4 regions of the Shinella sp. BE166 genome follow, and region 2 is predicted to be linked to each of the others. Evidence: predicted binding sites of a transcription regulator. Region 2 holds the regulator's gene; each other region holds the start of a gene.
The links. Region 2 encodes LexA, which represses DNA repair genes until DNA is damaged. Its sites were predicted from a motif close to TGTTCNNNNTGTGTTCNG; they were not measured.

Region 1: the regulator LexA is predicted to act here: its motif matches at 1,788-1,805, upstream of J2Y63_RS23465 (DUF3072 domain-containing protein).
Region 3: the regulator LexA is predicted to act here: its motif matches at 1,924-1,941, upstream of J2Y63_RS23235 (ATP-dependent helicase).
Region 4: the regulator LexA is predicted to act here: its motif matches at 2,633-2,650, upstream of J2Y63_RS05950 (DNA polymerase IV).

Annotation. Positions count from the first base shown of each region.
Region 1 covers NZ_JBPEHL010000011.1:19,681-25,369, reverse strand. The annotation lists gene J2Y63_RS23490 (helix-turn-helix transcriptional regulator) at 1-106, shown strand, start outside; gene J2Y63_RS23485 (WGR domain-containing protein) at 124-285, opposite strand; partial or broken gene J2Y63_RS23480 (IS6 family transposase) at 376-534, opposite strand; gene J2Y63_RS23475 (SMC-Scp complex subunit ScpB) at 860-1,186, shown strand; gene J2Y63_RS23470 (hypothetical protein) at 1,176-1,454, opposite strand; gene J2Y63_RS23465 (DUF3072 domain-containing protein) at 1,556-1,771, opposite strand; gene J2Y63_RS23460 (DUF72 domain-containing protein) at 1,904-2,605, shown strand; gene J2Y63_RS23455 (DNA topoisomerase IB) at 2,691-3,767, shown strand; gene J2Y63_RS23450 (hypothetical protein) at 3,813-3,986, shown strand; gene J2Y63_RS23445 (hypothetical protein) at 3,983-4,117, shown strand; gene J2Y63_RS23440 (hypothetical protein) at 4,568-4,696, opposite strand; gene J2Y63_RS23435 (hypothetical protein) at 4,845-5,096, shown strand; gene J2Y63_RS23430 (hypothetical protein) at 5,128-5,334, shown strand; gene J2Y63_RS23425 (hypothetical protein) at 5,358-5,689, opposite strand, start outside.
Region 2 covers NZ_JBPEHL010000006.1:312,607-318,295, reverse strand. The annotation lists gene trpC (indole-3-glycerol phosphate synthase TrpC) at 1-89, shown strand, start outside; gene moaC (cyclic pyranopterin monophosphate synthase MoaC) at 89-583, shown strand; gene J2Y63_RS17880 (molybdopterin molybdotransferase MoeA) at 583-1,806, shown strand; gene lexA (transcriptional repressor LexA) at 1,916-2,635, shown strand; gene J2Y63_RS17870 (ComEC/Rec2 family competence protein) at 2,616-5,084, opposite strand; gene gltA (citrate synthase) at 5,392-5,689, shown strand, end outside.
Region 3 covers NZ_JBPEHL010000010.1:220,108-225,796, reverse strand. The annotation lists gene J2Y63_RS23250 (efflux RND transporter periplasmic adaptor subunit) at 1-297, opposite strand, end outside; gene J2Y63_RS23245 (cyclase family protein) at 597-1,418, shown strand; gene J2Y63_RS23240 (carboxymuconolactone decarboxylase family protein) at 1,467-1,880, shown strand; gene J2Y63_RS23235 (ATP-dependent helicase) at 1,983-4,442, shown strand; gene J2Y63_RS23230 (methyl-accepting chemotaxis protein) at 4,476-5,689, opposite strand, start outside.
Region 4 covers NZ_JBPEHL010000002.1:409,515-415,203, forward strand. The annotation lists gene J2Y63_RS05945 (L,D-transpeptidase family protein) at 1-1,152, opposite strand, end outside; gene J2Y63_RS05950 (DNA polymerase IV) at 1,283-2,629, opposite strand; gene J2Y63_RS05955 (DUF3572 domain-containing protein) at 2,755-3,054, opposite strand; gene J2Y63_RS05960 (response regulator) at 3,196-3,567, shown strand; gene J2Y63_RS05965 (PleD family two-component system response regulator) at 3,584-4,951, shown strand; gene rpmG (50S ribosomal protein L33) at 5,647-5,689, opposite strand, start outside.

The sequences.
Region 1 (5,689 bases), on a different contig from region 2:
CTCCGGCACGGTGAAAAACCACCGCGCCCGCATCTACGAAAAACTCGACATCACCACCGAGCGGGAGTTGTTCCTGCACTTCTTCCACCGCAGCCAGCCGCATTGACGGGATGTTGACAGGTGTCAACAATCCCCGACCGGCACATACCCCCGCCGGCGCTTCCGCATCGCCAGCCGCTCCGCATCCCGCCACGCTTCCGCCAAACTCCGCTTCGCCTCCACCCGCTCGCGGGAAAAGACGCCGATGCGGCCCCATTCGCGCACCAGCAGCGCCGTGCCGAACAGGTCGCGCGTCCAGCCGGTAGAAGCGCTGCATGTGGCATCGTCAACTTAACGGCAACGAGGACAGGCCATGACGCCGGCCGAGTTTGTCGGTCACGCGCGGGCGATTTTCGCCCACAGTTTCATCGCCGAGGAACGCAATTCGCGATGATGGCCGGAGATGTCGTGGCGGAGGATGTAAAACAAGTTGGCAATCGGGTCATGGATGGAGACGAAGCGTTGTAGATGCCGCCTCGTCTTGAAGCGTTTCATAGTGCAAGATTATCGGTTATGTAAGGAAGGTGTCAATGCGTGCAGTTTTGCGTTTGTATGCTGGCCTAAACCGCGCGTACCGTTTAAGCTTCTCGGTATGGATCCGCCCGGTCGATACGTTACGACGACGCCGAACTAGTCGCCCCGCCTGCCAAGCTGGGCACGGCCGCGAGCACACGATCTGACCGAATCCCATGCCGCCTTCGCCGCCGGTCTTGCCCGCAGGCGGCTGGCACCATCGAACGCGTTCGCGTGACCGGCCGCGATACGGGTCTCAACTGCTCCAAGGCGGGGCGCGGCAACGGGGGCGTCGGAGTTCAAGGTGATGGTGCTGATGGCGGTGAGACCTTTTCAGCCGGTCGACCGCCGACAGCTGTCGAGGATTTTTGGCAAGGAAGTCAGCGGCGACACCATCGCCGATCTACGCGGCGCGGGTTTCATCGGTTCCGGACCGCCTCGTCCGACGCCCGGGGCGCCGTACACCTACGTGACAACCCCCCATTTCCTCTCTGCTTTTGGCTGCTTAACCTGCCTAACATCGAGGCGCTCGAGGATACCGGCCCGCTCAGCCGACACGCAGTTAAAAAACGAAATCGCCGCCTCGGAAGGCGGGGAGAACGGGACGAACGACGAGTCGTCGTTTACTGAGTGATGCCGGCCGTTTCAATCCGCTTGGCCATCAGCGCTGGACTGACTAGCATCGCTGTGGAGGCTAGCGCCATCGACAGGCCGAGCTTCATCGGAAACAACAGCAACTGATCTAATAAAGGGCCATTGGAGTGGGAGACCGCGGTGCTGCTTACGGTCTCCTGGAAAGGCTGTACGACCGTCTCGGCGGCGTCTTGCACCTCTGCGATGTTGACAGGTTCAATACCGGCAATGCCTGTAGGAATCGGTTCACCAAGCTTCAGATCTGACATGGTTGCGTCCTTTCGCGGTTGACGATCGATAAGTGCTGCAGCGCACAAAAGTTCCGTGTAGCACCCCACGCCATACACCATCTGCTACCGGCGGCTGCGCGTCACTCCAGGTCGAGTGACTTCTTGAGTTCGTCGATCCGTTTTGACGCTTCGGCCTTAGTCAGGTCCTCGGCGTAGGCATCGGGCTGATGCGCCTGTTCCGACAGTGTCTTCAGATAAGAGCGCTGAGCGCCGGTCATCGGCTCGTCGCCGCTGACCCAGTCGTCTGGATCTTTCTGTGTGTTGGACGAGGTATCGGTTTTCGGGTTTTCACTCATAAGGTTCTCCTGGTTTTGTTCTGCAAACGTTCTTTTGTGGCCGATGGTTCCGGTGGCTGCTCAGTCGCTGCATGGAACTCCGCTGTCGGCCCCTCGTTTCGCTTGCGCATTCGCAAGTCGAGGAGAAGACGATTGCCGATCATCGCCACCGCCGCCTGGTCCATCCCGAAAAAGGTGGCCGACCGGTTTGCGCAGGAAGGAAGTGGCCTCACCCGATATGCATCGGTGTTCGATGGCGTCGAAATCAATTCGACCTTCTACCGTCGGCACAAGGCATCGACCTTCGCGCTGTGGGCGCAATCCGTGCCGGACAGCTTTCGGTTTGCGGTCAAGATCCCCAAGGACATCACCCACACCCACGCGATGAAAGACATCGCCGAGCCGTTCGGCACCTTCCTTGAAGATATTACGCCGCTAGGCGAGAAACGAGGACCGCTGCTCTGCCAGCTGCCGCCGTCACTGGCCTTCGACGCGGACGCGCTCGACAGCGCGTTCAATACAGTACGGAATGCCGATGACGGACCGATCGTGATTGAGGTACGCCACACGAGCTGGGCGTCGGCCGAGGCACGGGATCTGCTGAAGAGCTACGCGATCGATCGAGTTCTTGCCGATCCGGCGCGGGTCTGGCCGACGGAGGATTTCGACACACCGCCAAAATACGTTCGTCTCCACGGCAAGCCGAAGATCTATTACTCGAGCTATACCGATGAGGAGATCAGGCGTTTCTCAGACCTGTTGGCGGCGGATGGCTGGTGCGTGTTCGACAATACCGCCTCCGGGGCAGCGATCGAAAACGCGCTGACGATGGTAGATTTCCATCTGAAGCGATAGCAGATCGCCGCAGCGAGAATGGCAGTGATCGAAGAGATTAAGCTGACGTGAAGGAACAGCATAATTCTCCGGGAGTTATGGCGAAATGAACCAGACCCTCACTGAAATCGACACGATTGCCGCGGAAGCCAAACTGGCATCAGGCTTGGTGTACGTTCCTGGATTAGAGACCGGCATCACCCGTAAGTGGGGCGCCAGAGGTTTCATGTACTACCGACCGGACGGGCGACGGATCACGGAAGCTGCCGAGATCTCTCGATTGAACGCCTTAGCGATACCGCCGGCCTACACCGATGTCATCATTTCAACTAACCCGTTTTCTCATCTCCAGGCGATCGGCAAGGATGCACGGGGCCGTCGCCAGTATCGTTACCATTCTGACTGGCACGCGCATCGTGGAAAAGCCAAGTTCGAACGGCTCACCGACTTCGCCGATCGCCTGCCAGACCTCCGTGAGCGGGTTGAGATAGATTTACGCTCTCGCGGCCTGACAATGAATAAGGCCTTGGCTACCGTAGTGTGGATGCTCGACAACCTGTACATCCGCGTCGGTAACGCCGCGTATGCAGAGGCGAACAAGTCATATGGAGCGACGACCCTGCGCAACCGCCATGTCAAGGTCGAAGGTGGGAGCCTTAAGTTCCGCTTTAAGGGGAAGTCGGGCAAGGAATGGAACCTTTCTCACAGCGATCGTCGCATTGCCAACGTCGTCCGAAAGCTCCAGGAACTGCCCGGCCAACACCTATTTCAATATGTTTGCGATGAGGGCGAATGCAGACCTATCTCTTCGCACGACGTGAATTCATATATCCGCGAAATCACCGGCGAGGAATTCAGTTCAAAGCAATTCCGGACATGGGGTGCCACCTGCATGGCGGTTGAAGCCCTTGCTTCGCTTGAGGTCGCAGCGACCAAGCGCGACCTTGCTCGCCAACTTAACGAGGCGATTGATGGAGTCGCTTCGAAACTCGTGAACACCCGCTCGGTCTGTCGCTCCTCGTACATCCATCCGGCGGTGTTCGAGGATTTTCAATCTGGAATGCTGCACGATGTGCTCAAGCTGAAGACCAGGAGCGAGCGGCTTCAACAGTGGCTAGACGAGGAGGAAATCCGCGTTTTACGTTGGCTTAAAAAGCGTTCTGTTGCTTCGAGCTCGACGTAACAGGCAACGTACGGCGAGATTATTTTCTGTGAGGCCAGCCATGACATGCGCGCGCCGAAGCATGAGCTGACCATCGCCCGCTACGTTTCGAAAACCCGTCGCTGCATCGCGGCGCAGCCGCCCGGCTGGGCGCTAACCCAGGGCGGTATCCGCAGCCTGAGCCGCTACAACGTCGTCGCCGGGCAGGCGTGGCCTGCAAAAGATCCGGGGCGCCGATGAGAACCAAGAAGCCGTGGCAGGTTGATGCGGCCTTGGAAAGGAAGGGAGAGGTCGGCGATGAGGGCGCCAGCGCGTTCGACGCCGAGCTAGCCGAAATTGATGCGGTGCCGCACGCGGGGAAGCCGCGTTGAAGAAGCGGCCGCGCCCGCAAGCCTGTCGCGGGATCGGGACGCGTTTGTATTTGATCTCGACTGGACGAGGATGCGCGGCTGAAGGAATGGCGTGCCCAGCTGAACCAGTCCGATCATTTGCCGCCGATGCTGTAGGCTGTTGTCGCACTGACGCCTGGAACACCCTCGAGGTGCTGCAGCCGACATGAAAAACGCTATACGCAGGCAATTGAAGTCGCCGGCGGCGAGCCAACCGGCATGAGGCGAAAGATGAGACGACTGCGATGGAGGGGCTGCTCAAGAAGTTGCCGCTCGGCATGCCGATGATCGATCCGCGCGACGTCGCGCCGATGGTACTCTTCCTCGCCTCGGACGAAGCGCGCATGGCGTCTGCAGGCGCCTATTCGATAACAGCCGGCGACAGCGCCAACATCCAGAGCTGTCGAGCGCGTAAGTGCAGTTTCTGGAACTCTAGAACGGCGAGGCCGTCAGCAGCACCGCGATCGGCACGCTGATCACCGATGCGGTCAGTGCTATCATCGATACCGCCTTAATCAATTGCGCCCGCCGTGCACGGCCCGCATCCCATTCATACGCCATACTCGTGTCCTCCGGGCGAGCAATGAAGCATTCGCGCTATCAGGAGTCTAGCCCGTTCTTACGGCTCCAAAGGAGGGGAAAATCGCCATAAACAGGTCCGGCGTTGCCGGCGACGAAACCTACCGGCAGAAGCGGCGTTGTCCGGTCTATGGCAACTCATTCCAAGGTGACGATGGTGAACCAAGGCACGACAACGACAGACGGTGAGCTGCGCAGCACCATCGATGAGAAGCTGACCGCTTTCATGCACGAGATGCAGGAGGCTGGCTGGGGCGCCGAGGACGTCGCCTTCGCGATTGACGTCGTCTTGAGGGAAAGGTGGATCGACCGAGCCCTGGCGCATCGGGCCGCCCGAGAAGAGCTTCCGAAAGACTTTGTTTCCGATGGAAATGAAGGCTGACCCATCTCGGCGCATTCGAAAGGAATGATCCATGGCAACAAGGTTTCAGGTTATCGCGCTGAGCTCGGTAGACCCCTTCGGAGAGGACCGGCGTGACGAGCCGACACTGCTCTATCCGGATGCGCTGAAAACCGCGCAAGCATTGAAGGCTCAGGGGAAGGCGTTTCGCGTCTTTGCAGATGGGGTTTCGACCGACGACCAGTGGCGCGCATTCCGCGAGCTCGGCGGCGTGGAATAGCCGACGTTCCATCGCTTACGGTATCAGCCATGCCCGTACCAGGTATATGTTCCATCGTCCTGGAAGGGCGTGCGAGCATGTCTGCGCTGGAACCGGGTCTCCGCGATCGACGACGCCTTGTCCAGGAGATCGCGCAGCCGACGGGTGTCTTCGTCGACCTGGCTAAGAACCTCCTCGAGCAGGTTCGCTGCCGTTGTGTGGGTTGGATCAACATTCGCCGCACAGGCCGGCGACACGGAGATGCGCATTCCGACGCGATCCTGAAACTGGGCGAGCGTATGACCGGCAGACGATAGCGCCCTTCGCACGTCGCCGCGGGGCTCCGTGGCGATCACCAGCCTGAAAGCGCTGATGA
Region 2 (5,689 bases):
TCGGCGAAAGCCTGATGCGCAAGGACGACGTGGCCGCCGCCACCCGCGAATTGCTGACCGGTTCCGCCGGCATGCTGGCGGCCGAATGATGGCCGAAAAGGCCGCCACGCTGACCCATATCGATGCCTCCGGCGAAGCCAACATGGTGGATGTCGGCGACAAGGCCGAGACGGTGCGCATCGCCGTTGCCGAAGGTTTCATCCGGATGGCACCCGCGACGCTGGACCTCATCCTCAAGGGTGACGCCAAGAAGGGCGACGTGATTGGCACGGCCCGCCTTGCCGGCATCATGGCCGCCAAGCAGACGTCGAGCCTCATCCCCCTCTGCCACCCGCTGATGCTCACCAAGGTCGCCGTCGAAATCCGCGAGGACCATGCGCTGCCCGGCCTGCGCGTCGAGGCCATGGCGAAGCTCACCGGCCGCACCGGCGTGGAAATGGAGGCGCTCACCGCCGTCAGCGTCGCCTGCCTCACCATCTACGACATGGCGAAAGCCGCCGACCGCGAAATGGAGATCGGCGGCATCCGGCTCGTCGAAAAATCCGGCGGCCGCTCCGGCGACTACAAGCGGGCAAACGCCTGATGTCGCTCCTCCCCGTCGCCGATGCCCTCGACCGCCTGCTTTCCCGGGCCAAGCCGACACAGCGGACGGAGACGGTTTCCCTGCATGAAGCGCAAGGTCGCGTCCTCGCCGAAGACATCGCCGCACGCCTGACCCAGCCGCCCTTCGACAATTCCGCCATGGACGGCTACGCCGTCCGCCACGCGGATATCGCGACGCTCGGCGCCATCCTGAAGGTCGTCGGCCTCTCCTCCGCCGGCCACGCCTTCGAAGGCTCTGCCGGCCCCGGCGAGGCCGTACGCATCTTCACGGGCGCCCCGTTGCCCGCCTTCGCCGATACCGTGCTTCTGCAGGAAGATGCGGAGAAGCTGGACGACGGCCGCATCCGCACGACCTTCCTCACGCCAAAAGGCCGCCATGTGCGCCCGCGCGGGCAGGATTTTTCCGAAGGCGAGACCGTGCTGAAGGCCGGCGCCGTGCTCGATGCCGGCCGCCTGACCGTCGCCGCCGCGATGAACCATCCGACACTTGCCGTCTACGCCCGCCCCCGAATCGCGGTGCTTGCGACCGGCGACGAGCTCGTCCCGCCCGGAACACCGCCCGGCGCCAGCCAGATCATCGCCTCCAACACCTACGGCGTTTCGGCGCTCGCCCGGGCGGCCGGCGCGGAGGTGATCGACCTCGGCATCGTCGGCGACGACAAGCAGGCGATCCTGGCGGCCGTGCGCAACGCACTGACACTCGACATCGACGTGCTCGTGACGCTCGGCGGCGCCTCCGTCGGCGATTTCGACCTCGTGCAGCCGGTGCTCGGCGAGGCCGGCATGGAACTCGATTTCTGGCGCATCGCCATGCGGCCGGGAAAGCCGCTGATGGTCGGCCGGCTGGGGGATATCCAGGTGCTGGGCCTGCCCGGCAACCCGGTCTCAAGCCTCGTCTGCTCGCTGCTCTTCCTGGAGCCGCTGGTGCGCCGCCTCGCCCGCCTGCCCGCGAAAAACCGCCGGCACCCGGCCGTCGCCGCCGTGCCGCTCAAGGAAAACGACCAGCGGCAGGACTATATCCGCGCCCGCATAGCGCGGGGACCGGCCGGCGATCTGCGCGTCACCCCCTTCGGCAAGCAGGATTCGTCGATGATGAAGGTCTTCGCCGAATCGGAAGGCCTGCTGATCCGCCCGCCGCACGCCCCGGCCGTGCCAGAAGGCGATACTTGCGAAGTACTCCTCCTGCGCGAACCCTCCGCCTGAACAATATTATTATTTCCAAGGCCTTGCGGAACACATATGGAACAGATAGTGTCTGTTCTGGATTTGTTTCACGATTCTGGATTGTTTCAAGATTCTCGGTGGAGGGGCCATGCTCACGCGGAAACAACAGGAACTTCTCCTGTTCATTCATGAACGGATGAAGGAGTCCGGTATTCCTCCCTCCTTCGACGAGATGAAGGATGCGCTCGACCTCGCCTCCAAGTCCGGCATCCATCGCCTCATCACGGCGCTGGAGGAGCGCGGCTTCATCCGCCGCCTGCCCAACCGGGCGCGGGCGCTGGAAGTGATCAAGCTTCCCGAAGCCTATTCGCCGAGCCTCCAGCCGCGTCGCGGTTTTTCGCCGGCCGTCATCGAGGGCAGCCGCGGCAAGCAGCCGGTGCCGGCCGCCCCCGTGCAGCGCACGCCGCAAGCGGACATGTCGTCTTCGGTCTCCGTGCCGGTCATGGGACGCATCGCCGCCGGCGTGCCGATCTCCGCCATCCAGAACAACACCCATGAAATCATGGTGCCGGCCGAAATGGTCGGCAACGGCGATCATTATGCGCTGGAGGTCAAGGGCGACTCGATGATCGAGGCCGGCATTCTCGACGGCGACACCGTGATCATCCGCAACGCCACCACCGCCAATCCGGGCGAGATCATCGTGGCACTCGTCGACGACGAGGAGGCGACGCTGAAGCGCTTCCGCCGCAAGGGCGCCTCCATTGCGCTCGAAGCCGCAAACCCGGCCTACGAGACCCGCATTTTCGGCCCGGACCGCGTCAAGATCCAGGGCAAGCTCGTCGGCCTCATTCGCCGCTATCATTGAGCGCCGTCTCGGCCTCGAAGGTGCCGCTGCGCCAATCATAGGTGCGGTGGCGGGACCAGGGCCGGTCGAGAGTTTCGACGGCGGGCGTGATCTCGGCTTCAGAAAGTGTTGAAGGGGCCTTTTCGGCGCCGGGCTGGATTTCCAGGGCGCCTGTGCGCCGCAGATGGCGGGCCGTCATCAGCCGGGCTCCGGAGCGGCATGCCTCCAGCCGCAGGGCCTGCGGCACGACGACGAGATCGGCGGCATCGCAGGCGGTTCCGAGGAAGGCGAGGTCTTCCAGCGTGACGATCCGCCAGCCGCTCGGCGAAACCGCAGCGCAGAATGCCTTTGTTTCGCAGATGAAGCCCGTGCCTTTTCCAGCCTCCGCCAGGGCGGATGCCATGGCGTCCTTTGCCTTCTGCCGGTCCGCCTTGCGGCGCGGTTTCCTCTGCTTTTCAGTCCCTTCAGCGGGTGCGGCGGCATCCTCTACCGTCAGCCCTTCGCTCTTGCGCATCTCCGGCTTGACGAGATCGCCGAGCCGCAGAGCGCGCCGCCATTGCGCATAGATGAAATCCGGCGGCCTTGCGCGATTGGTCGCAACGGTTTCACCCCGCCGGATCGCCACGAGACGGCCGTCTTCCGAGACCAGCACTTCCGGCGCACGGCGTGCGTCTGGCCAGCAAGCTATGACGATCCCGAGCGCGACGAGCAGCGTGCCGGCATGGCGCAGCCGGGTGCGCAGGATGCAGGCCAGGCCGCCACCGAGACCGATCAGCAGGAAAGCGGACTGCGGAATCTGACCGGTGACGATTTCGCCTTTCCAGCTTGCGACCCAGGTCGAAAGCGCGATCATCCATTCGATGCCCTTGCCCATGATCGCGAAGGGGATGGCATCGAGGCCGAACGGCATCAGCAGCACGGCGATGAGGCCGAAGGGCATGACGATCGTGCTGATCACCGGCATCGCCAGAAGGTTGCCCGCGAGGCCATAGGCGGGGATGCGATGAAAATGGCCGATGGAATAGATCAGCGTGGAAAAACCGCCGATCAGCGAGGAGAGCATGAGCCCGCCGAAAAAGCGGCCGAGCGAACCGCCGAACAATTGCAACGGCCCTCCCCGGCTCTCCCGCCGCATCGGCCGCTCGCGCCAGGCCGCGTAGCCCGCGACAAGCCCCAATGTCGCCGCATAGGACATCTGGAAACCGGGATTGGTGACGGCCGACGGCGTCACCAGCAGGATGAGGATCGCCGAGAGCGCGACATTGCGCAGGCTGATGGCCGATCGCCCGAAGAGCACGGCGACAAGCATGACGCAGATCATGATCCACGATCGTACCGCCGAGAGCGCGCCGCCCGAGACGAGAATATAGAGCGTCACCATGATGAGCGCGCCGACGGCGGCGATCTTCTTGGCCGCATAGCGCTCGGAAAAGCCCGGGATCAGCGCCATCAGCATGCGCGCACCGACGAGGAAGGTGCCGGCCGCTAGCACCATATTCAGCCCGGAAATGGCCAGCACATGCGCAAGCCCCGCCTGCCGAAGCGCCTCGACCGTGTCCGCGCCGATCGCCCGCTGTTCCGCCGTCACCAGTGCCGCGGCGATCGCCCCCGCATCGCCGCCGATGCGGCCCCGAATATGCTCGGTCAGGTTGTTGCGCCAGCGCGCGATCTCTTGCCGAACCCGCCCTTCCAGCTTCGCCTCTCCGGCCGCAACAGCTTTAGGCGCGCTGTAAAAATAGCCAACAGCGCCGGTGCCGGCGAAATAGGCATCGAAGGCGAAATCGTTGAGGCCCGCCAAGGCCGGGCCGGACGGCGGTCCGAGGCGCGCACGCCCCGTTATGCCCGCGCCGATCGCGATCGGCTCATGACGGCTGCGGGCAAGCAGCGTGACGACGCCGGGCGGCCGCTTCAACACCGGATCGCGCGTTGCCTCCAGTGCGATACGGTAGCGGATCGCGCCCCGCTCATCGCTTTCGCGTGACAGTACCCGGCCACTGATCTGCGTTGTGACTGGAGTATCCAGGATGACCGTATCGAGCCGCGCACTTTCCATGGCTGCAAGCAGCATGCCCACGGGAACGAGAAAAGCGGCACCCGCAGCGAGCGCCACCCAGTCCTCCCGATACCGCAGCCGCCAAGCGGGCCAGAACGTAACGCAGGCAAGAAGCAGCAGGGCATAAATTGGTGGATCGGTAGCGGCGGCAAACCACAATGCAGCGCCGATGCCGAGGAAGACCGGCACGAACAGGAAGAAGTGGCCGTGCGCCCGCTCCTCGGCGAAGGCGGCATCAATTCTCTGGCCGGCAAGGCTTTCCCGAACCCGGCCGACGGCGCGCGCATAGGCGGCAAGCGTGGCCCCGCGACGGCGCGCGGGCAGAGCCGGTATCGGCAGCGAATCGCCAGCCCGCGCGACGCCCCAGGCCTCTGCCTCGCGCGCCGCCTGCTTCTCCGCGATGTCGATCCTGGCCATGCACTCGGCCCCGCCGGTTCCCCTGGCGATTATGCAACCCGGCGCGAGAATCTTCAATCAAAAGTAGGGTTAATTAATACTAAGCCAAACAGAAAGCATGCGCCCTCCGCAACGCGAAAACCACCCTCAGAAGTTGCTTGCAACTTGCCGGAAAGGGTAGATATTGCGTTGCCGGAAAGCCCGTTATCGCAATGCACAATTTGCCTTTGGTATCGCTTGGCAGCGCATCGTAAATGGGCTAGCAAAACGAGCATGTTCATGGTGCGGCACGAAACTGTGCCACCATTTGAAACAACGGAGGATCGTTATGACAGGAACAATCGCGGATGTATCGTTCGGTGGCAAGTCGGTCGAGCTGCCGACGCGATCCGGCACGATCGGTCCCGATGTGATCGACATCGGCACGCTGTACAAGAATACCGGCGCCTTCACCTACGATCCCGGCTTCACCTCCACCGCCTCGTGCGAATCGAAGATCACCTATATCGACGGCGACGAAGGCGTGCTCCTGCACCGCGGCTACCCGATCGAGCAGCTTGCCGAACACGGCGACTTCCTCGAAGTGTGCTACCTTCTGTTGTACGGCGAACTGCCGACCAAGACCC
Region 3 (5,689 bases), on a different contig from region 2:
CGTGACGGTGCGGATCGCTTCGCCGTCGCCGATGGCGTTCAGCCGGTCGTTGACGACGGACATGGCGACGGGCTTGGTGGCGACGAGCACCGGGCCACCGCCGAAACCGCCGCGGCGGCCGCCTTCGCGGCCCCCCTCGGTCTGGCCTTCACCGGCCGGCGCGATGGCTGCGACGAGCGTGCCGGGGAGGCCCGCGGCCTCCAGCATGTCGTTCGCCCCGGGCACGAAGCGACCCCAGAGCAAGACCCCGGCCGAAATGACGCCGAGGCTTATGAGGAGCTGTTTCCAAACCCGCATGCAATCTGTCTCCGATGGAAGCGAACCGTCACCTGTTGCAGTGCGACATAGACCAAGTATCCCGCTTTGCAAATGAACGGGCAATGAAAGAATACGATCATTACCGAAATGTAAGATTGGCGGTCTGTTCTGTTACCGAAATGTAAGAAAAGGTGGAGAAATCTTCCCTCGCCACCCCCTATCCGAGCATGCGCGTGACTGGACCGATCCGGTGCGTGTGATAGCTTTCTTGCGCCAGTATGGCCGAGCCTTATTTCAGTATTGTTTCATCAACGCATTCACCGACAGGGGGAAGAACCATGTGCGACGCCTGCGTCATCGATACCGTCAAGAACCGCATGCTTTCGAGAAGAAACTTTTTCCGTGCCGCCGCTGCGGGCGCCGCAACGGTTGCGGCAGCCAGCTCCGGGGCGCTGAGCCCGGCGCTGGCGCAAGCGCCGAGCAAGGCGACGGACCTCACCCATGAACTCTACGAGGAGTTTCCGACTTTCTTCGGGCAGCAGCAGTTCTGGCGCGAGCAGAAGTTCAACTACAAGGAACACAAGTTCAATCTCTTCGAACTGCGGGTGAACGAGCACACCGGCACCCATGTCGATGCGCCGCTGCACTTTTCGGAGGACGGCAAGTCGGTCGCCGAAATTCCGGTTTCCGACCTCGTCGTGCCGCTCGCCGTCATCGATATCCGCGAGAAGGCGGCGGCGAACGCGGATGCGCAGCTGACGCCGGACGACATCAAGGCCTGGATCGCCGCCAATGGCGACCTGCCGGAAAAGGCCTGCGTGGCGCTGCTCTCCGGCTGGGACAAGCACCTCGGCACCGATAAGTTCCGCAATGCGGACGCCGAGGGCAAGATGCACTTCCCCGGCTTCCACGTCGAAGCCGTGCAGTATCTGGCGGAAAACTCCAGCGCCGTGGGCATCGCGGTCGATACGCTCTCGCTCGACTACGGCATCTCGCCGGATTTCGCGACACACTATTCCTGGCTCGCCTCGGGCCATTGGGGGCTTGAAGCGGCCGCCAATCTGGACCAGCTTCCGGCCAAGGGCGCGACCCTCATCGTCGGCGCGCCAAAAGTGCGCGGCGGCACGGGCGGCCCTGCCCGCGTGTTCGCACTGGGCTGACCCCATTGGCCGGCGGCTTTCCCGCCGGCCTTTTTTTCCGGAGGAACCATGAGCACCGTCAAGCCAGCCGAAGACATCGAAGCCGATCCGCGCGTCAAGGCGGTGTTCGACGACATCCGCGCCACCCGCAAATCGGACTTCGTCAACAATATGTGGCGCTACCTCGCCTTCGACCCGTCGCTTCTGGAGCGCACCTGGGCGGAGGTGAAGGCGGTGATGGCGACACCCTCGACGCTCGATCCGCTGGTGAAGGAATTGCTCTATATCGCCGTCTCGGTGACGAACGGGTGCAGCTACTGCGTCCATTCCCACACGGCCGCCGCCAAGGCCAAGGGCATGACGGATGCGCAATATGCCGAACTGCTCGCCATCGTCTCGCTTGCCGGCAAGACGAACCAGCTCGCCACCGCTTTCCAGCTGCCCGTGGACGCCGTCTTCGATGCGGACCGCGCCACGCCCTGAAGGGCGCGGCTTTCCACAATCTTCTGGCCAATGTTTTTCCCCGCGGAATAAAAGCAGAACGGAAAACTGGTCTTTCGAGACCGAATCACTACATTGAGCCGCATGATCAGCGGTTACGACGACATTCCCTTCTTCGACGAGGACCCGCAGCTTTCCGGAAAGCCCCCGGCGCCAAAGGAAAAGCCGGCGGGTGGTATCGCCGCGCGCGCCATGGCGGCCCGCGATGCCCACCGCGCGCCGGACTACCTCTCCGGCCTCAACCCGGAGCAGCGCGAGGCGGTGGAGACGCTCGACGGCCCGCTGCTGGTGCTCGCGGGCGCCGGCACCGGTAAGACGCGCGTGCTGACCACCCGCATCGCCCATATCCTGGCGACCGGCCGCGCCTATCCAAGCCAGATGCTGGCCGTGACCTTCACAAACAAGGCCGCGCGCGAGATGAAGGAGCGCATCGGCCTCCTCGTCGGCGGCGCTGTCGAAGGCATGCCGTGGCTCGGCACCTTCCACTCGATCGGCGTGAAGCTGCTGCGCCGCCATGCCGAACTCGTCGGCCTGCGCTCCGATTTCTCCATCCTCGACACCGACGACGTCGTGCGCCTGATCAAGCAGATCATCCAGGCCGAGGGCATCGACGACAAGCGCTGGCCGGCCAAGCAGTTCGCCGGCATGATCGACGGCTGGAAGAACAAGGGCCTCGATCCCGCGCAAATCCCCGAAGGGGACGCCCGCGCCTTCGCCAACGGCAAGGGCCGCGAACTCTACATCGCCTACCAGAACCGCCTGAAGACGCTGAATGCCTGCGATTTCGGCGACCTGCTGCTGCACCCGATCCGCCTGTTCCGCGCCAATCCGGATGTCTTGGCCGAATACCACCAGAAATTCCGCTATATCCTCGTCGACGAGTACCAGGACACCAACACCGCCCAATACATGTGGCTGCGCCTGCTGGCGCAGCGCCCCAAGGGCACGCCGCAGAACGTCTGCTGTGTGGGCGACGACGACCAGTCGATCTACGGCTGGCGCGGCGCGGAGGTGGACAACATCCTGCGCTTCGAGAAGGATTTCCCGGGCGCCCGCGTCGTCAAGCTGGAGCGCAACTACCGCTCGACGGCCCATATCCTGGGCGCTGCCGGCCACCTGATCGCGCATAACGAGGACCGGCTGGGCAAGACGCTCTTCACCGACCGCAAAGATCCTGACGACGACAAGGTCGTCGTGCATGCGGCCTGGGATTCCGAGGAAGAGGCGCGTGCCGTCGGCGAGGAAATCGAGCAGCTCCATCGCAAGCAGCACAAGCTCAACGAAATGGCGATCCTGGTGCGCGCCTCCTTCCAGATGCGCGAGTTCGAAGACCGTTTCGTCACGCTCGGCATCAACTACCGCGTCATCGGCGGCCCGCGCTTCTACGAGCGGCTCGAAATCCGTGATGCCATGGCCTATTTCCGCCTGGTCAGCCAGCCGGCCGACGACCTCGCCTTCGAGCGCATCGTCAACACGCCGAAGCGCGGCCTCGGCGACACGACGATCCGCAACCTGCACGACTATGCCCGCGCCCGCGACATACCGATGCTCGCCGCCGCATCCGACATCATCGAGACCGACGAGCTGAAGCCGAAGGCGCGCAAGGCGCTGTTCGACGTCGTCACGGATTTCCGCCGCTGGCAGTCGCTCCTGGAAACCATGCCGCACACCGACCTTGCCGAGCAGATCCTCGACGAGAGCGGCTATACGGCCATGTGGCAGGCCGACAAGTCGGCGGAAGGACCGGGGCGCCTCGACAACCTCAAGGAACTGATCCGCTCGATGGAAGCGTTCGAATCCATGCGCGGCTTCCTCGATCACGTCTCGCTGGTCATGGATGCCGAGCAGAATGCCGAGCTCGACGCCGTCTCGATCATGACGCTGCACTCGGCCAAGGGCCTCGAATTCGAGACCGTCTTCCTGCCCGGCTGGGAAGAAGGCCTGTTCCCGCACCAGCGCGCGCTCGACGAGGGCGGCCGCTCGGGCCTGGAGGAGGAGCGCCGCCTCGCCTATGTCGGTATCACGCGTGCAAAACGCCGCTGCCATATCTGGTTCGTCTCCAACCGCCGCATCCACGGCCTCTGGCAATCGACGCTCCCCTCCCGCTTCCTCGACGAACTGCCGGAAGCGCATGTGGAAGTGGCCGAGGTGGAACAGTCCTATGGCGGTTACGGCCGCGGCGGTTATGGCCAGTCGCGCTTCGACAAGCAGGAGCCGTTCCAGAACGACTACTCGTCCCCCGGTTGGCGCCGCGCCCAGGCGAACCGCACGGAAGCCACGCGCGACAACTGGGGCTCACGCTCCGGCCACGCCGTCGAGCGCGTCGGTTATGGCGAGAGCGGCCCGCGCTCGCGCATGATCGAAGGAGAACTGGTGGCGAAATCGACCACGAGCGAACCGTCGAAATTCGCCGTCGGCGACCGGGTCTTCCACCTGAAATTCGGCAACGGCAATGTCGCGGCGATCGAGGGCAACAAGCTGACGATTGATTTCGACCGCGCCGGACAGAAACGCGTGCTGGACGGTTTCGTCGAAAGGAAATGACGGGGCCATAAGAGCGGCCCCGCCTTCATTCGATCAGGAGGCCTTGCGCACCGCGCCGAGCCGGGCGGCGCGCTCTTCCGGCGTCCAGATTTCGCTTCCGTCACGGCGAAGCGTGCGACGGTTGAGTTGGAACCGATTGACAAGGTCGCTGAGCGTTATCGCACCGTCGGCCAGGGATTGGCTCGTCGAGGTCGTCCGCTCCACCATGGCGGCGTTTTCCTGAGTAATGCGGTCGACATCCGAAACAGCGGCACTGATCTCTTCGAGGCCGCTCGCCTGCTCGGCGGCAGAGGTCGCTATCGCGTCGACATTATGGTCGATCTCTTCGACGAAGTTTTCGATCTCGCGAAGGGCCCGGCCGGTCTCGCCGACGAGACGCACACCATCCTTAACTTCAGCGCTGGAATTGGTGATCAGCGTCTTGATCTCGCGGGCCGCCTTTGCGGAGCGCTGCGCCAGTTCGCGAACCTCCTGCGCAACGACCGCAAAGCCCCTGCCCGCTTCGCCCGCCCGCGCGGCCTCCACGCCTGCATTCAGCGCAAGCAGGTTGGTCTGGAACGCGATCTCGTCGATGACGCCGATGATCTGGCTGATCTCGCTTGAAGCGGCCTCGATGCGCTGCATGGCGCTCACGGTATTGTTCACGACGTCGGCGGAGCTGTTTGCCGAGGCGCGGGCGTCCTGTACGAGCTTGCGCGTCTCCCGCGTCCGGTCGGTCGAAGAACGCACGGCGACGGTTGCCTGCGTCAGTGCGGCCGCGGTTTCTTCGAGTGCTACGGCCTGTTGGCGCGTGCGTTCCGAGAGATCCTCGGCCGCCTTGCGCATCTCCTGGCCACTACGGTTCTGGATATAGGTCTGGTCGAGCACCTGCGAGAGGGTTTCCTGGAAGGCGCCGATCGAATTGTTGAAATCCCGTCGCAGCGGCTCGAATTCGCGGATGAATTCGCGGTCGATCGTCATGCGGATGTTGCATTCGGCAAGGCGCCCGAGCCCCGCGCCGATCTCCTCGATCGCCCGCACGCGCTCCGTCACGTCGGTCGCGAACTTTACCACCTTGAAGACCTTGCCATCGGCATCAAGGATCGGGTTGTAGGAGGCCTGGATATGGATACGGCTGCCACCCTTGGTGACGCGGGTGAACTGATCGGACACGAAGTGCCCTTCGGCAAGGCGCGCCCAGAAATCCTTGTAGGCTGCACTCGCCACATAGTCCGGGGCGCAGAACAGGGAATGATGCCGGCCGACGA
Region 4 (5,689 bases), on a different contig from region 2:
GCCTTCGCCCATCAGGCCGGAAATGCGGTTGCGCATATCTTCCGGAATGTCGAGGCGGTCGAGGGTTTTCGTCAGCGCATCAGGTGCGGAAGCGTCGGCCTCGGTGGTGATGCCGAGGCGTTTCAGCGTGCCCTGCGGGAGCTGGTTGTCCATGCTCACGCCGTACCATTCCGCCTTGCCCTTGTCGGCATCGACCTCGCGGGCGATGAGGAAATGGGTGCCGAGCGCGATTTCCGGATTGCGGATGGTGATCGGCTCCTCGATCAGCGGCTTGAATTTCTGGCGCACCAGGATCTGGCCGTTCGGCGGCGTGCCCTTGCCCGCCTTGGCGTAGACGGCGGCGACCAGTTCCGGCGAGACCACGCCGTCTTCCGTCAGGCCCTCGGCGAGCTGGAAGGCGCGGATGGCTGTGACCGTCTGCTTGCCGTGCAGGCCGTCGGGAATGCCGGCGTCGTAGCCGAGCGAGGTCAGCAGCCGCTGGAGATCGACCAGCATTTCACGCTCGCCGCGCCGCGTGACGAGAATGCGGATCGGGTCCTGTTCGGTCTTCTGCACGATGGGCGTGACGATCTCCGGCTTCGGATCGGTCATCGCCACCTCGACACTCTTGTCGCCGGCCTCGATGAGCGACGGGCGCAGGCCCGCTTCCGACAGGAGCGGCGTATCCGGCACGACGACGACGGGCTTGAACAGCGCAGCATGCACGATGCGCTGCGGCGCGATCTCGCGGTCGGTGATCAGCACATGGCCGCCACGCCGCGTGACGCTGAACAGCGTCTTGGCAAAATCGTTCGGCAGGCGCACGCAGCCATGCGAGGCGGGGTAGGAGGGCACGCTGTTGGAGGCGTGCAGTGCTATGCCGGACCAGGTCAGTCGCTGCATGAAGGGCATCGGCGCGCTGTCATAGAGGTTGGAGAAGTGCGTGCGCTTCTTTTCCAGGATGGAGAAGATGCCGGTCGGCGTCGAATGGCCGGCCTTGCCGGTGGAGACGCGCGATGTGGCGACGATCACGCCGCCATCATAGATCTTCAGTTCCTGCAGGTCCTTCGACACCATGATCTGGAGGGGACCTTCGAGCGTTCCGCCGAGCGCCGTGGCGCAGCTCAGCATCAGGCCCAATATGCTCATGCCAGTAGCGAGGCGAAACTTCATGTAACCCATCCGTACGCAATACAAACCGAAGGGGAGCTTAGTGCATCCAGTTTAAAGAAGGCTTGATGCAGCTGGCGATCCCCCGATCTGTGCCAACCCGATGCAATGCAGAACGCTGGTTCTTCGGGATTTATTCGGTGGGGGTGTCAGTTTTCCCGGCGGATTTGAAGGTCAACTTTTCGTGAAAGCGTTCGGGGCCGGATTTGCCGAACGTATAGCCGGTTTCAACGCTCGCCTTGCCGAACTTGTCGCGCAACGTGTTCATCGCGGCTTCCGCCGCAGCACGGCGGCTGGCGGCGGGATCGACGAGGTCCGGCGGGTCGGCGCGTCCGGGATCGGCAAGCTCCGTGACGCCGATGCCGATCAGCCGGTACTTCGTGCCGTCCACCTCCTTGCGCAGCAAGTCGAGCCCCGTGCGGAAAATCCGGTCGGCGAGCATGGTCGGGTCTTCGAGTTTGCGGTTGCGCGTGCGGCCCTTGAAGTCGGCGGTCTTCAATTTGAGCACGACCGTATAGCCGGCAATGCCGGATTTCCGAAGCCGCGAGGCGACCTTCTCGCTCAGGCGGCGCAGATGCGTGACCAGCTCGTCATAACCCGCAATATCGTCGAAGAAGGTGGTTTCGGCCGAAACGCTCTTGGCAGCGTCGTTCGGATGAACCTCGCGGTCGTCCTGTCCGCGCGAAAGGTTGAAGAGGCGCTTGCCCATGACGCCATAGCGGCGCATCAGGTCGGTTTCCTCCATGGTCTGAAGCTGGCCGACGGTGCGGATGCCATCGCGCTCCAGCGTCTCGGCAAAGGCCTTGCCGACGCCCCAGATCAGGCGCACGGATTTGTCCCGCAGGAAGTCGAGCGCCTCCGCTTCGCCGATGACGGAAAAGCCGCGCGGCTTGCGCATGTCCGAGGCGACCTTGGCGAGGAACTTGCAGTAGGAGAGGCCGATCGAGATGGTGATGCCGATCTCCTTCTCGACGCGCTCCGCAAAGCGCGCAAGCACCCGGGCTGGCGGATCGTGGTGCAGGCGCTCCGTGCCGCGCAATTCCAGGAAGGCCTCGTCGATGGAGAGCGGCTGGACGAGCGGCGTCAGCTCCTGCATCATGGTGCGCACCTCGCGGCCGACCCGCACATATTTCTCCATGTTCGGGCTGATGACGACGGCGTTCGGGCAGGCTTCCAGCGCCTTGAACATCGGCATGGCCGAGCGCACGCCGTGGATGCGCGCGACGTAGCAGGCCGTGGAGACCACGCCGCGTTTGCCGCCGCCGATGATCACCGGCTTGTCGGCAAGCTCCGGATTGTCGCGTTTCTCGATCGAGGCATAGAAGGCGTCGCAGTCGATATGGGCGAGCGTCAGGTCGTAAAGTTCGTCATGATAGACGAGACGGGGGCTGCCGCAGGCGCGGCAACGACGCAGATCGGCCGGCTGCCCGGAAAGGCAGTCACGACAGAAGCCCGGAAAAAGCTGTGTGGCGGTGCTCATGAATGGAACAAATATTGAACATCGCGACATTAATGCTTAAGTTAAAGAGTCTCAAGAGGAACCGGGGCTGAAAGCATGACGACGCACAGGCTGGACGCGCGGTGTCGCACACCCGGTTTATTCCCTCAGAAATCGGTGTCGCCATATGGTCCAGAGAGGATCGCGTGGGCGCGCACGACCGTCTCCGGCGTGATGCCCGTCGCCGCGCTGAAGTCGAGCAGCGTCGGCTCGTGTCCCATCAGGAAGTCGACGAGGCCGGCGAGAAAGCCGGGATCGTTGATGGCGTTGCGCACTTCCGCGGGCGCGACGCCGGTCAGCGCGAGGAAACGCGAGAGCAATTCCGGCTCGCCGGCGATCCAGCCGAGGATGGCGACAGCGGTTGCTTCCGCCTCCGCCGTCGCGGGTGTATCTTTTTGGCTTTTCATCGTTTTCCCTCGGGAAATTTACCTTTTAATCAACCAAGTGCCGCTAACGTGGCTGCGGTCAGGCTGGGTGATTTCGGCTTTGCCGCAACTTATCGATCTTCCGGAGGGTTGCAAGGCCGGTGAGAGGAACAGGGACGCACAATGCCCAAGCAAGTGATGATTGTCGAGGACAACGAGCTGAACATGAAGCTCTTCCGGGACCTCATCGAGGCGTCCGGCTACACCACCATCCAGACCAGGAATGGCATGGAAGCCCTTGATCTCGCGCGCAAATATCGCCCGGACCTGATCCTGATGGACATCCAGCTTCCGGAGGTTTCGGGCCTCGAAGTCACCAAGTGGCTGAAGGAGGACGACGAGCTCCATGTCATCCCCGTGATCGCCGTCACCGCCTTTGCGATGAAGGGCGACGAGGAGCGCATCCGGCAGGGTGGCTGCGAGGCTTACGTCTCGAAACCCATCTCCGTTCCGAAATTCATCGAAACCATCAAGACCTATCTCGGCGACGCATGAGGTAGAGACCAGGGCCATGACAGCACGCATCCTCGTCGTCGACGACATTCCGGCCAACGTGAAGCTGCTCGAAGCGCGGCTTCTCGCGGAATATTTCGACGTGCTGACGGCCGACAATGGTTACGAAGCGCTGTCGATCTGCGAGCGGACCCAGGTCGATCTCATCCTGCTCGACATCATGATGCCCGGCATCGACGGTTTCGAGGTCTGCGAGCGGCTGAAGGCCAATCCGCGCACGTCGCATATCCCGGTCGTCATGGTGACGGCGCTCGACCAGCCGTCGGACCGCGTGCGCGGCCTGAAGGCCGGCGCCGACGATTTCCTGACCAAGCCGGTCAACGACCTCCAGCTCATGTCGCGGGTGAAGAGCCTGGTGCGGCTGAAGACGCTGACGGACGAGCTGCGCATGCGCGCGGCGACCGCCCGCGCCATCTCCATGGAGGAGGGGCTGGACAACGTCATGGGCGACGAGGCGGGCGACGTGCTGCTCGTCGATAGCCGCGCGAGCTCGCAGGAGCGAATTTCGCGTGCGCTGAAACCGATCGCCGACGTCACCTGCACGTCCGATCCCCAGGCGGCCCTCTTCCAGGCGGCCGAGAGCAACTACGAGCTGGTGATCGTCAACGCCAATTTCGACGACTACGATCCGCTGCGCCTGTGCTCGCAGCTGCGCTCGCTGGAACGCACGCGCTTCCTGCCGCTCCTGCTGATCGCCGAGCAGGGCCATGACGACCTGATCGTGCGCGCGCTCGATCTCGGCGTGACGGATTACCTGATGCGGCCGATCGACCCGAACGAGCTGATCGCCCGCAGCCTCACCCAGATCCGCCGCAAGCGCTGCAATGATCGTCTGCGCGCAAGCGTCCGCCAGACGATCGAGCTGGCCGTGACGGACGGCCTCACAGGCCTGCACAACCGCCGCTACCTCGACAACCACATGAAGCTGCTGATCGACCGCGCCATGGCGCGTGGCCGCCCGCTTTCGGTCTGCATCACCGATATCGACCGCTTCAAGCTCGTCAACGATACCTATGGCCACGATGCCGGCGACGCGGTGCTGCGCGAATTCGCCAACCGCGTGCGCTCCGCGGTGCGCGGCGCCGATCTTGCATGCCGCTACGGCGGTGAGGAGTTCGTTCTGGTGATGCCCGATACGTCGGCCGAGATGGCGGCGGGCGTGGCGGAGCGCCTTCGCACGATCGTTGAGCGCGAGCCCTTCCGCATTCCCGGCACCGATGTCTTCCTGCCGATCACCGCCTCGCTCGGCCTTGCCTCCGCGCTGCCTTCGGGCGACAGCCCGGAAACATTGCTGAAGCGCGCCGACACCGCGCTCTACGAGGCAAAACGTTCCGGACGGAACCGCGTGGTGGCCGCAGCTGCCTGATTCGGGTGGTTTGCCGGCGCCTGCCTATTGGTTGTCCACAGGCCAGTTTGCACTCTGAGCGCTTGCTCTAAATTTCAGGCAGTTCCCCCAACGTATTAGCCGCAGCAGAAATACGGATTTCCGATCTTTGTGGATCACGCTCGCGGGGAATTAGCTTAAAATCCCAATACTGGCTTTTGATCAGTGTTATCAACGGGTTGCGCTTTCTGCAATCTGACCGTGTGGCTCGGCGGTATTTTGTCTGGGTTGAGTGTGCTTCACGCTCTGGTTGACGTAACGTGGACCCACCGTTGTTGTGATCCATAACGTAACTGGAACCCAATGAGACAAGCGTCGGCGCCGCGGTTAACTATGAGACAAGGAGCGGCGAGGGGAGCGTTAAGAATTCGTTGATTTTTTTTCTTTTTCGCGCGATGTTCAACTCATGGGCGGCAAACAAGCCCGCACAACCGGTTACCCCATGATGCTAGGTCCGCCGCATCTCCTGGGTCGTGGGGTCGGTCGGCTGGTTACGACACAAACGGAATCCTCGTGCCGTCGTCGTATCTGGCCGACCCCCGTTCAGCGCCGCTCCCGTCAAGGGAGCGGCGTTTTTGATTCGCGAATCTCCAACTAGCTTGCAGCGACCCGGCCCAAAAGGAAAGGCGCCGGACGTTTCCGCCCAGCGCCTTTGTGAACCAAAAGGGTCGCCAAGATTACTTGATCTTGGTTTCCTTGAATTCGACGTGCTTCTTGACG